DNA from 3 places in the Zhongshania borealis genome. Region 2 is predicted to be linked to each of the others. Evidence: predicted binding sites of a transcription regulator. Region 2 holds the regulator's gene; each other region holds the start of a gene.
What was found. Region 2 encodes PhoB, which activates phosphate uptake and scavenging genes when phosphate is short. Its sites were predicted from a motif close to TGTCATAAANNTGTAACA; they were not measured.
Positions count from the first base shown of each region.

Region 1 (4,271 bases), 580 kb from region 2:
CAGGGGCAATATCCTGGTGTCAAAGACAAGCCGCCGTTTACCCTCGGTTATGATTGGTTTGGTGTGGTAGATAGGTTAGGAGAAGGGGTGTCGAGCGTAGAGCTGGGCCAGTGCGTGGCAGATATGCCGGTAATTGGTGGCTATAGCCAATACCTCTGTGTAGCGGCAGACCAATTGGTTGCCGCGCCCTCTGGCTTAGATCCCGCCGAGGCTGTGTGTATGATTTTGTCCTATACCACGGCCTATCAAATGTTAACTCGTGAAGTTCACTTGCAGCGTGGGCAGCGCTGCTTGGTTCATGCCGCTGGTGGCGCGGTCGGTAGCGCCTTACTTGAGTTGGGTGCGCTACTTGGGCTGGAGATGATTGGCACGGGGTCGCAAGCCAAAAAAGCCTTGATAGAGGGCTTTGGTGCGCAGTTTATCGATTATCGCAACGAGAGCGTTAGTGAGCGTGTTGCGCAGTTGGCGCCGGGCGGGGTGGACGCTGTGTTTGATACTCTTGGTGGCCAAAGTTGGTCTGTGTCTTATCATTGCTTACGAAAAGGCGGTCGTTTAGTTGCTTTCGGCGCGCTTCAGCTGACTACCGGGCAGGAAACTGTGCCGCAATTGCTGCTTGGCTTTTCAAAATTGCTGCTGTTGTGGCGATTGTTGCCAGATGGCAAATCTTCGTCCTTTTATAATATTCAAACGCGTCGCAAGCGTTATCCAAACGATTTTAAAGAAGATCTCGCCGCGTTGTTCCAATTGCTCGCGGACGGGAAATTGCATCCCGCTATTGCTGAGTGCGCTAGCTTGGACGATATAGTCGAGATTCATCGGCGCTTGGATAGTGGTGATATCGCTGGCAAGGTCGTGTTGGATTGTACGCGCTAGGACTTAGCGCTACGGTTTTGGGGCGATAGTGTTTAAGCTCGGAAATGTTGCTGTGAGAGAGTGCCTGCGTGGTTCGATGTTTAAAAAGAAAAGCCCCGCTAGGTAATGCCTAGCGGGGCTTTTCTTTGCAGGGCTATTTCAGAATTTAAACCAAATACCCGCGCCTGCGGTACTGTCGGTGGTGCTTTCAGTGCCAACCGTATCTGTTTCGACTTGGGCGGCATAGGCGAAGATGGTAAGTTCTGAGCTTACTTTATAATCAGCGCCGATAGCGGCTTGGATTTTCTCTTGGTCGCCAGTCGCCAGTTCGGTTTCCGCTACGCCATACTGCGCCTTAAATACCCATACATCGCTGGCATTGAATGCAGCGCTGATCAAAGTGCTGTCCTCTTGCTCTGCATCGCTGTCATCGGCTAATTCCGCCGTTTGAATCAGCAATCCCAGATCGACGGGGCCTAGGCTAGTGGTGGCAACGCCGCGGGTAGTATCGTAGCCGCCAATATCAGTGTCGTGCGCAAGTGCTAATAGAAACTGCTTGGTTCGGTATTCTACGGAAAAAACATTGCCGTCGGCGGTGTTATCTTCATTGGTGTCGCGATTTTCGCCAGGAGAGGCCGCAGCGGTGAAACTCAGTCCACCAAGAACTGTTGGGCTTGAGTATTGGATGATGTTCTTTTGACGATTTTCACCTTCCATGATGTTTTTGATGTCAGCTACCGCCAGATCGTTGAAAAGGTCGACCTTCTTGGCTAACAGCTTAGTGGCTGTATCGAATTGGCCTGCGCTCACCGTACCGAAATTGCCTTTAATGCCAACAAAGGTGTTGCGCTGCTTAAAGGTCTCGCTGCCAGTTGAGCCGCTGTCGACAGCTATTTCATATTCGGCTTGATAGATAACGGTAAACCCAGAGTCTTGAATAGGCGTGGAGCCCTTTAAGCCGACGCGTGAGGCATTGCTGTTGAGTTCCCACTGCTCAGTGCCATTCAGCTCCATTTCTGTACGCTGGTAAGAGACATTGGCTTTACCATAAAAGCTAAGGTCCGCATGGGCTAGTTGGGCGCCACTGGCGAGTAAGATACTTGCTGGTAATAACAGACGCTTCATTAATCTCTCTCCGCATACTAAATAGGTTAAGTGGTGAGCCTTCTATTAAGGGGGTGGACTCAATTATTGATCTCACGACCTTCTGGGCTGCGGCCATTGTGGGGGGTGTTTATGACAGTAATATGACAATGGCTGGAGTTTGTGACGTTATTGCTACATTAATATTTCAAATAAGTGACTCCCGGAAATTGCTTATTCGCAGCATAGTCCAAGGAGCGTAGATATTTTTGGTTTTAGTAAAAATATATGGCAAAAAGTATTGCATTTAGGCGGATGTTTTAAATACGGGTGCAGATCTAACGCTTTTCTTATGGTAACGCTGCGCGGAATAATATTTGCCCTGACTTGTCCACAGTATCTGTGGATAAGTTGGTGGGTAACTTGTAAGTACTGCCTTGAAACGGAGAGCTTATCGGGACCTTAACAAATTGTTCAAAAAATAGTCATTTTAATAAAATGTATATAAAACAATGGGTTAGTTAAGTTTTGAAGTATTCGTATTAAATATTATTGCTTAAGTGGTGGATTTGATGACGCGAACGCCTATCTGTGAATAAGTGTTACGTCAAGAGTTTAATAATGTAACGTGTTACGTATTTTCCCTTATGCGAAAAGTTACTCAGATATTTGTTCGAAGCTGGTGCAAGCTGAATAATTACTCGCCGCTGTAAATGCACCCGCTAGTGCAGGTTTCCCGGATTTCGACCTGACTTAGTGCGGCCAAGCTGGGTTTTAATTGTTGCCAAATCCAAATTGCCAAGTTCTCACTTGTTGGGTTTTCGAGGCCGGGTATTTCATTTAAGTAATAATGATCCAATCGTTCGTATATTGGCTTGAAAATCTGTTTTATTTCAGAGAAGTCCATCAGCCAGCCGGTATGAGCGTCAATATCACCTGCTATATATAGGCGTACTAAAAAACTGTGGCCGTGGAGTCGCCCGCATTTATGACCGGCGGGTACATTGGGAAGGAAGTGGGCTGCTTCAAAGGTGAAGTCTTTGTATATTTCCACGTGGCGCTCCGGTGGCTTGGCGGGTCAGTAAGAGGGGTGGTGTGCTAGAAGGCGTTGCCTAACTAAATTTTGCGCCAATGGTAATCAGCTCTGGCCTTGCTGTACAGCGCGGCGCTAGCTCATTGTTTGGGGCGTGGTATTTGAATGCAGATTTTTGCCTATTTTCTGTATAAAAAATGAGCAAAATCAGTGTTATAGCTTTTTTTTAAAGAAAATGTAAAAAACTTCTCCTCAGTGTTTGACAGGGGGAGTGGTTGCTGTAGAATGCGCCTCACTCGATTGATGAGAAGGGTGATTAGCTCAGCTGGGAGAGCATCTGCCTTACAAGCAGAGGGTCGGCGGTTCGATCCCGTCATCACCCACCATTATCGTGTAAAAGTATGCGGACCGGTAGTTCAGTTGGTTAGAATGCCGGCCTGTCACGCCGGAGGTCGCGAGTTCGAGTCTCGTCCGGTCCGCCAACTTTTTTGTTAGACCTCCTTTTTAAAATCTTACCTAATTGGTGCGGCTAGCATGTTTTAGGTTTGATGCTGTTACTGGACCGGTAGTTCAGTTGGTTAGAATGCCGGCCTGTCACGCCGGAGGTCGCGAGTTCGAGTCTCGTCCGGTCCGCCAACTCTTAGTTAAGCCTATCTTTTATTCTTTATTTACTGTTAATCGAAATTCCTGCCTGTATAAAACCAGTTTTACTATCCGCCCCTTGATTGTCTTCCTATAATGATTTCTTATCGGTTGTTTTTCATAAGCCGTGTTGGTTGCTAAGTATTTAGCATTGCTGGGAGGTTCACTTTGGGCGCATTAACCGAAGCGGTGGTTTTCTTTAAGGACGACAATGTCGTTAAGGAAATGTTTTTTGCTGAGTTTGAAGCAGTTTTGGATGACGTGGTTGGTGTCCCGGATTTTGCTGGCGACGAAGTGCAGGCGGCTTTTGTTCAAATTGAAGATACGCTTAAGATTCTGGGTGCCGTTTTTTTTACGATAAGTTTTGATACGCGTGGCCGAGTCACGGGAAATTGGAATGTTCCCCTTAGGCATTTGCTTGATCATGCTAGCTTTGGCCCAGATCTTGGTGGTGGCCCAATTAAAGTGGCTTGCCGCAGTGCCTGCCCTGTGGCCTGGTACCGGCGTCAGTTGTGGGATCCGGAGATGAGCTCGGGTGTTACTTTTCAGAAAATGATCGCAGCCGCAGAGCGAAATCGCCTCGGTATTATCAGCGATCGCAGCGCACGGAATACGCCACAATCCGGTGTCGCCGATTTTTTTAAGTCTCCTATTAATACAA
Region 1 covers NZ_BAABDM010000001.1:1,102,089-1,106,359, reverse strand. Annotated here, with positions in the region: gene ABD836_RS05235 (zinc-binding dehydrogenase) at 1-873, shown strand, start outside; gene ABD836_RS05230 (porin) at 1,012-1,977, opposite strand; gene queD (6-carboxytetrahydropterin synthase QueD) at 2,633-2,989, opposite strand; tRNA gene ABD836_RS05220 (tRNA-Val) at 3,279-3,354, shown strand; tRNA gene ABD836_RS05215 (tRNA-Asp) at 3,374-3,450, shown strand; tRNA gene ABD836_RS05210 (tRNA-Asp) at 3,528-3,604, shown strand; gene ABD836_RS05205 (hypothetical protein) at 3,779-4,271, shown strand, end outside.
Region 1: ABD836_RS05230 (porin) is a predicted target of PhoB. The motif match lies at 2,088-2,105, and genes of this name have one in related genera.

Region 2 (4,271 bases):
CTGAGTAACCAATACCATTAATAGAGGTTGAAACAGACTGCACAACTGACGCAGAGCCTGGTTGCTCATTCACACCGTTTTTGAAGTCACCCTTACATAGCGCTTCTTCTTTGAAGTAGCCGTAAGTCCCTGACACCGAGTTACGGCCAAACATTTGAATATCGCGCGCAGTCCAAGCTCCTGTCATACCGAGGCCGCCCCAGGTATCAACATTGGCACTATGGCCACACTTATGAGTACTAGAGAACACGGCATCGACCTGTGCCATGGTCAGGCCTTCAATTGGGTTATCCTTATGAACAAACACCGCCAAGGCATCAATCGCAACCGGCACAGCAGTAGGTTTGTAGCCAAACTTAGTTTCGAAAGATTCTAACTCCTTATCCTTCATCTTCCGGCTCATAGGCCCAATATTCGACGTGCCTTCGGTCAATGCTGGCGGTGCTGTAGACGAGCCCGCGGCTTGAATCTGGATATTTATATTGGGGTAATTGCGCTTAAAATCTTCACCCCACAATGTCATTAAATTGGCTAGGGTATCTGAACCAACACTAGACAAATTACCTGATACGCCGGAAACGATAGCGTAGTCTGGTAAGGCGCTATCAACCTTGGCTTCAGCTACAGCGACCGCTGCAGAGATAGTCATAAGTGCACTTACTGCTATGTGTTTAATCTTCACTTCGATACTCCTAAACCAATATAAGCTACTTCAGTGAGGCCACTTTATAGGCGAATTATGACAACTTTGTGACAGTACTGTAATTACTGGCGAAGAGAGCCCGCTGAGGCTAGACAGCAACCGCGGCAGATTTCGGAAAAACACAGGTAAAGACGCTGCCTTGATTGGGCGCGCTACGAATACGCAATTCAGCTCGGTGACGAATTAGCACATGCTTCACAATTGCCAAACCCAAGCCAGTGCCACCAGTATCAAGGGATCGGCTCTGATCCACGCGATAAAAGCGCTCGGTTAAACGGGGAATATATTGAGGTTCAATGCCAATGCCCGTGTCCTCTACTTCGAAGTACGCATGATAATCATCTTGATACCAGCGCAGAATTATTCGGTCATTTTCAGCGGTATATCGCGCGGCATTGACTGCTAAATTAGAGAATGCACTGCGCAATTCATTGGCATTACCATTGATTGCAATATTATCGTCACATTCGATTTCTATACGGCGCTGGCCTTTTGCGGCGGTACCACTCTCTTCTCTAATCATTTCCATTAATGGCCGCAAGCGAATAAGGCTTTCGTCGGCCAGCTTGGGCACAGACTCTAAGCGCGATAGCAGCATAAGATCTTGAATCAATAGATTCATACGTCGAGATTGCTGCAGCATCTGATCTACGGCTCGATCCCAACGACCATTTTCACCACCGTACTCGGCAAAGGTTTCCAGATAACCATTGATAACGGTAAGCGGTGTGCGCAATTCATGGGAAACATTCGCAACGAAATCCTTGCGCATCTGTTCTAACCGGTGGGTGCGAGTAACATCACGGGCAAACAAAAGTCGATTACGCCTACCGAAAAAGCTGACGCTGATACTCAAATTAATCAAGCTATTGACGGGTGACACCATCTCCAAGGGGGCTTGATAACGCTCTGCCTCAAAGTAGCGCAAGAAGGCGGGACTTCGGAGCAAATTCACCAACTGCCGGCCTTTGTCGTCTACTTCACGCAGTCCCAGCAAGTCGTGAGCCGACGAATTACACCATTCAATATTGCCATGGGGATCAAGCATCACCACAGCATCTGACATGGATGCAAATGACGAATGTAAATAATCGATCATAGCTTGCAAGCGGTCGCTATTTTGCGAAGAATCCCGCTGCAGCTCGTAAATTACGTCAAAAACCTGTCCCCACATCCCTACAGCCTCTGGTGGATCATCCTTGGCACCGCCGTACAACCAGTCAGATAAGCGCTGTAAGTGTCGCAATAACCACGCACAGGCAAGCACGGCCGCTACCAATAGGGGTAAAACCCCAAGATCAAATAGTGCACACGTTCCGGCGACCAATGAGAGTGGCACGCCAACCCGCAATAACTCTGCCTTCCAACTGTAATACCGCATTATTTTGCGCTACGCGCAGACACCTGTAGTTGAAAACCGGTAACCGGTTCCGCGAACGGTTTGAATTAATAGCCCACAGTCGCGGAGTTCGGTCTGCAAAGCCTTACGAAGTCGTCTGATATGTACGTCTACTGTGCGTTCTTCAACATACACATTGGTTCCCCAAACCTGGTCTAGAAGCTGACCACGGCTATAAGCTCGCTCTTGGTGGGTCATAAAGAATTTTAGTAATTTAAACTCGGTGGGGCCCATATCTAAGGGGGTTGCGTCAACAAACACGCGATGACTGCTAGGATCGAGTTTCAGGCCCGCCACTTCGATGCTCACTTCCTCGTCACGACTACTAGAGCGCCGCATGATGGCTTTTATGCGGGCCATTAACTCCCGCGATGAAAATGGCTTAGTAATGTAGTCATCTGCGCCGACATCAAGGCCTTGCACACGATTATCTTCATCGTCTTTCGCGGTTAACATAATTACCAGCAAATCTTTAGTCAGCTCATCACGGCGCAACCTGCGCAATAACTCTAAGCCGCTGGTCACTGGCATCATCCAATCCAGCAAGACTAGATCAGGACGTTGATCGACAATAATCCCATGTGCGTCCTGGGCATTGCTCGCTTCTAGACAGTTATAACCCGCCAGTTCAAGCCCAACCCGTATCATTTCGCGGATTGCACTCTCATCATCGACAATCAATATGGTGGCTGACGTCATTCCATTAACCTTTTTTTGCAAAATTTGTTAGCTGCATTAAAACCATTTTTAGTGACAATTTTATGACAGTTTAAATTTTGCCTGTTTAATCAAACACTACAGTCTTGTTTCCGTGAACCAGTACGCGGTCTTCAAGATGATTACGTAGGGCTCTTGCTAGCACAGACTTTTCTACATCCTTGCCCAAACGTACAAGATCATCTTTGCTATGCCGATGAGATACCCGAATAACGTCTTGCTCAATGATCGGACCTTCATCTAGCCGCTCAGTGACGTAATGGCAAGTAGCGCCAATCAGCTTAACACCACGATCAAATGCCTTCTGATAAGGGTTTGCACCAATAAACGAAGGCAAAAAACTGTGGTGTATATTAATCATTCGGCCGGCGTAGGCTTGGCAAAACTCAGGTTGAATAATTTGCATATAGCGCGCTAGCACCACGCAATCGGCTTGATAAGACTGTGCCATCGCCATAATTTTTGCATGTGCAGGCGCTTTATTATCTGGATCAATTGCCACGTACTCAAAGGGAATACCATGCCATTCCACCATGCTACGCAAATTTTCATGATTGGAGATAACACAGGGAATATCACAGTCTAATTCGCCGCTATGCCAGCGGTGTAGTATATCTGCAAGACAATGCGAGGCATGACTGGCCAGTATCACTACCCGACGCTTTACTGCGGAATCGACCAATGCCCAATGCATGCCATATTCGGCAGCGATTGGTGCAAAAGCGTCCCGACAGCGCTCGGCGCTGACTTTTAAGGATTCAGCGCGAATTTCATTGCGCATAAAAAACCAGTTACTCTCCGCATCGGCATGGTAATTGGCTTCGGTGAGCCAACCGCCCTGCTCTGCAACAAATTGACTAACCCGCGCAACAATGCCCACGCGGTCTGGGCAGCTGATCACTAAACGATAAGTATGATCCATGTAAAACGCTCAACTCCGACTTAAACTTTATTTAAAATGCCACGTAGTGCTTGCGGTAAATCAGCAGGTAATACCACTGTTTTGGCATTATCTGACGAAGATAGCTGCAATAAGGCATCAGTGTATTTCTCGCCCAGTAAATACAATACCGGCAATTCTTCACTTCCTACCGCTTCAGAAATCAGGGAAATTGCTGCGCCGCTGGCCTTAGCTAAAACCACTTGAGCTTGGGCATCACGACGCGATGCCTCCAGGCGGCCATCGGCTTCTAGGATCGCGGCCTGTTTTTCGCCTTCTGCTTTTGTGACAGCAGCGCGGCGCTGGCGTTCGGCCGCCGCCTGTTCTTCCATCGCCGCCTGCATAGTCTGCGATGGATTGATATCCTGAATCTCAACCGTTTTCAGCGTAATGCCCCAATCCGCAATATCTTCAGAAATTGCCGCTTTGAGCTTAGCTTTAATTTGATCCCGCGATGACAACGCCGAATCCAAAGCCATTTCACCAATAATCGAGCGGAGAGCCGTCTGCAC
Region 2 covers NZ_BAABDM010000001.1:520,055-524,325, reverse strand. Annotated here, with positions in the region: gene ABD836_RS02380 (PstS family phosphate ABC transporter substrate-binding protein) at 1-682, opposite strand, end outside; gene phoR (phosphate regulon sensor histidine kinase PhoR) at 792-2,084, opposite strand; gene phoB (phosphate regulon transcriptional regulator PhoB) at 2,094-2,801, opposite strand; gene purU (formyltetrahydrofolate deformylase) at 2,887-3,741, opposite strand; gene ABD836_RS02360 (SPFH domain-containing protein) at 3,762-4,271, opposite strand, start outside.

Region 3 (4,271 bases), 760 kb from region 2:
CAAACGCTCTTCAGCAAGGCCCTGCATAAGATAAATAAAACCGTGGCTTGGATCTCCCAGCACGTTTTCTTTAGGTACGCGCACATCGGTGAAAAATAGCTCCGCTGTGTCCTGAGCCTTCATGCCCATTTTTTTCAAATTACGTCCGCGCTCAAAACCTTCCATGCCCCGCTCGACCAAGAACAAACCAACGGCGTGGGGATTGTTCTCTGGATCAGTTTTAGCAGCGACAATCACCACATCAGAATTGATACCGTTGGTAATATAAGTTTTGGTACCGTTGAGCAACCAATGATCGCCCTTATCTTTGGCACTGGCGCGCATTCCCGCCAAGTCAGAACCTGCATCAGGCTCGGTCATGGCAATGGCCAGTATGGTCTCGCCACTCACGCACTTCGGCAAAAACCGTGCTTTCTGCTCGTCGTTGCCAAAGCGGTCGATATACGGACCAACCAAACGGCTATGCAAGGTATTAGCCCAATCCCCCGCGTAGACGCGACTGGTCTCTTCAATAATAATTTGCTCAAAACGAAAATCACGATCGCCCATACCGCCGTATTGTTCATCGGGCCAAATCATCAAAAAGCCTTGTTTACCGGCGCGTTGAAACGCTTCGCGATCGACAATACCTTGCTCCCGCCAGTCCTCGATATGAGGTGCAATTTCCTGCTCAAGAAATTTGCGGTAAGCGGTGCGAAACATGACCTGCTCTTCAGTAAAATTACGCGGCAACATGATTTTGAACTCCATTTAAATAGCGTGTTATTTTTGCTGGCAAATATCACTGTCCGCGTCAAAAATAATGACGGCGATTGGTAACAAAGCCCTCTAGCGCACCGGTTTTATATTAACGTTTGGTGCAAACTGAATTCATAGGATTCAGGACTAGCAAATTTTGAGTGTAGAGAGTCGCTTTAATTGCCGGGGTAGGCAATGACAAGCAATGACATCTAATAGACATTATGTTACAAACTGAATCTAATCTCGGCGAACCGCCTGCCAGTGTCAAAATTGCACGCATATACCGCCCCAGCCAAACTAAATAGCGAAAACCCATGGAAAACAGGACCATCTCCATCGCCTTCATCCGCAATATGCTGACGGGCTGCGGCCTCTCGAGCAGCTACTGCGAGAGCCTGCTGCGCCGCGCCGGCGTGGACCCAAAAGCCATCAACAGCACCCAAGCGCGCGTGAGCCCTACCCAATTATCGCAGCTCAATAAATGGATAACTGAGGCCACCGGCGACGAAGCCATGGGGCATTATCTACGCCCGCAAAAATACGGCACTTTCAATATTCTTGCGCGCTATATGCAAACCGCAAGCGACTTACAAGAAGCGCTGGAGCGTAATGTCAGCTTTTATAATTTATTCGACTACGGCTTTAGACTCACCCTGTTACGTCGTGGTGACAGCGTTCACTACAGGATAGAAGCTGAGTACGGTGTGGTACTTAACAATTGGGTATATGAGCAGCTCCTAATGGTGAATCACCGTTTTGTATGCTGGCTTACTGGTAGCCCAATCCCGCTAACGCGCGTGAACCTAAACTACCAAACCCCCGCACACAGCGGTGAGTACCACTACCTTTTCTTTAGCGATACGCGTTTTGAGCAAGCCCACTGCGAAATCATTTTTGACGAGAAACTGCTGAAACTGCCGGTATTACGCTCCAACCAAGAACTTGAAGAATACCTAGCAAAAGTGCCCTATGAGTTTTTGCGCAGCAACACCCGCGCGAGCAGCTACACCGAACAGATACGGCTTATTATCAAGAAATCGCTGCCCAGACTACCCAGCTACGAGGAGCTCGCTGACACGTTGGGCCTTGCCCCACAAACCCTACGCCGCCGACTCAGGCAAGAGGGTTGCGACTACCGTTTGATTAAAAACGAATTGATTCGCGACACCGCAATTGGCTATTTATTACACGACAACAAAGAAGTTAAGACCATTTCCTATGTACTGGGCTTTTCGGAACCCAGCGCATTTATTCGCTCATTTAAAAAATGGACGGGAATGACGCCTAAGCAATACCGTGACAAACACTACAATAACATTTTGACAAATCCTTAAAAACTATCCCTGCGTAGCTCTGCGCTCTCGGCATGATATGCCAACTGCCATACACCTTAAAACATTGTATTGACACATGTTTGTCACACTACTGCCATAGTATCTACTCCTCAATATTTCGAGGATAAAAGGCATGAGTTCCAACGCTTCCAGCCTACCGGCCGATGCAGAAAAATCCGCAACATCACAATGGCTGTCTTGGATACTGGTCGTCACCCTCATTTACTTATTGCTTGCCGCCGTGGGGTCTATCGGCGACGGCTTTAAAATGGCTACCGGCAATAATGCAAAAGAGCTCTTTGCTTTTGCCACCAATCCCTTCATCGGCCTGATGATCGGCCTTACCGCCACCGCCCTCATTCAAAGTTCAAGTACGGTCACGTCAATCATTGTTGGTATGGTCGCAGGCGGCCTGCCTATTAGTATTGCAATCCCTTTAATCATGGGTGCAAATATAGGCACATCGCTAACAAGCACTATTGTCAGCCTCGGACACGTTCGCAATGGCGAAGAATTCCGACGTGCCTTTTCGGCCGCCACCGTGCACGATGCATTTAATATTGTTGCCGTCGCAATATTATTGCCACTCGAACTGGCCTTTAGTCCGCTTCAACACACCGCAGAAGCCTTGGCGGGATTTGTCGCCAGCGATACTGGCGTAGACATGAAAAGTATCAACGTAATGAAAATGATACTGGCACCAGCCGCCGATTTACTCAAAATCAGCGTAAGTTGGATGCCAAATAAAATATGGATGGGCGTGGCACTCATTGTTATTGGCATTGGCATGATTTTGTTTGTGGTATCCGCTATTGGCAAAGTATTGCGCACTGTTATGGTCGGCAAAGCCAAAGTTATTATGCATCGCAGTATTGGTCGCGGCCCCATATCAGGTATGGCTTCAGGCATGGCAATTACCGTACTTGTACAATCATCATCAACAACCACATCATTGATTGTGCCGCTTGCAGGTTCAGGGGTATTTAGCTTAAAACAAGTTTATCCCTTTACCCTAGGCACCAATATTGGCACATGTATAACGGCGTTATTGGCGGCAACCGCCATAAGTGGCCCAACCGCCATACTGGCTATGCAAATTGCACTGGTGCATTTGTTTTTCAATATCTTCGGGATTGTTATTATTTATATGCTGCCCTTTTTACGTGGCATTCCCCCCGCCATTGCCACCAAGTTAGCCGTACTAGCTCAACGCAACAAACTCTATGTTGTTGCCTATATGGGTGGAATATTTTTTGCGCTCCCACTGCTTATGATTGGCGCAACACAGCTTTAAGGAGTTCGACCATGGCCCCAAACAAACATATTGAAACTGAAAAACGCATCCGTGAACTTCGTCAATCTATAGATGAATTAGAGAAACATTTACACGAAACCAAAAGACTTGAAAATGCCCAACACAAGAAATTGGATCACCTCGACGAATACATTAATGCCGTCGATACAAAGGTAAGTAGCTTGAAACTATTCTGGCATGAACTTAAGCGCGACTGGTCATAAGCACAAGACAGCACTGCCAATAAACCCCTGTTTAAGATAGAAGTCATGGATATCCGGCCTAGGCCGGGTATCCAAACAAGCCCAAATATTATTTTTCACAATCAGCCAATGAATGCGAAAATTACTCAGAACAGCTCGGGTATAAACATATCTTTAGGTACGGGTTGGCGGATGTAATCGGCATTGTTTTCGCGAGCTGGCAGCTCTATTAGCGGTCGACTTACATCCTGATAAGGTATCTGGCTTAGCAAATGGCTTATGCAATTTAACCGTGCTTTCTTCTTATTCACGGCTTCCACAACCCACCAGGGTGCCTCGTCTATATGAGTACGTGCCAACATTATTTCCTTGGCTTTGGTGTATTGTTCCCAGCGACGCCGTGATTCCAAGTCCATAGGACTCAGCTTCCACTGTTTTAGCGGATCGTGCACACGACTCAAAAAACGCGAATATTGCTCGTCATCAGAAATAGAAAACCAGTATTTAATAACTTGAATTCCGGAGCGCGTTAGCATGCGCTCGAAGTCTGGTACAGTCTGAAAAAACTCGTGGTACTCATCGTCACTACAAAAGCCCATAACCCGCTCTACACCTGCACGGTTATACCAACTGCGATCAAATAAAACGATTTCGCCCGCCGCAGGCAAATGCGACACATAGCGCTGAAAATACCATTGT
Region 3 covers NZ_BAABDM010000001.1:1,278,705-1,282,975, forward strand. Annotated here, with positions in the region: gene ABD836_RS05995 (acyl-CoA dehydrogenase family protein) at 1-735, opposite strand, end outside; gene ABD836_RS06000 (AraC family transcriptional regulator) at 1,056-2,075, shown strand; gene ABD836_RS06005 (Na/Pi symporter) at 2,209-3,369, shown strand; gene ABD836_RS06010 (DUF948 domain-containing protein) at 3,381-3,593, shown strand; gene ppk2 (polyphosphate kinase 2) at 3,719-4,271, opposite strand, start outside.
Region 3: ABD836_RS06005 (Na/Pi symporter) is a predicted target of PhoB. The motif match lies at 2,146-2,163, and genes of this name have one in related genera.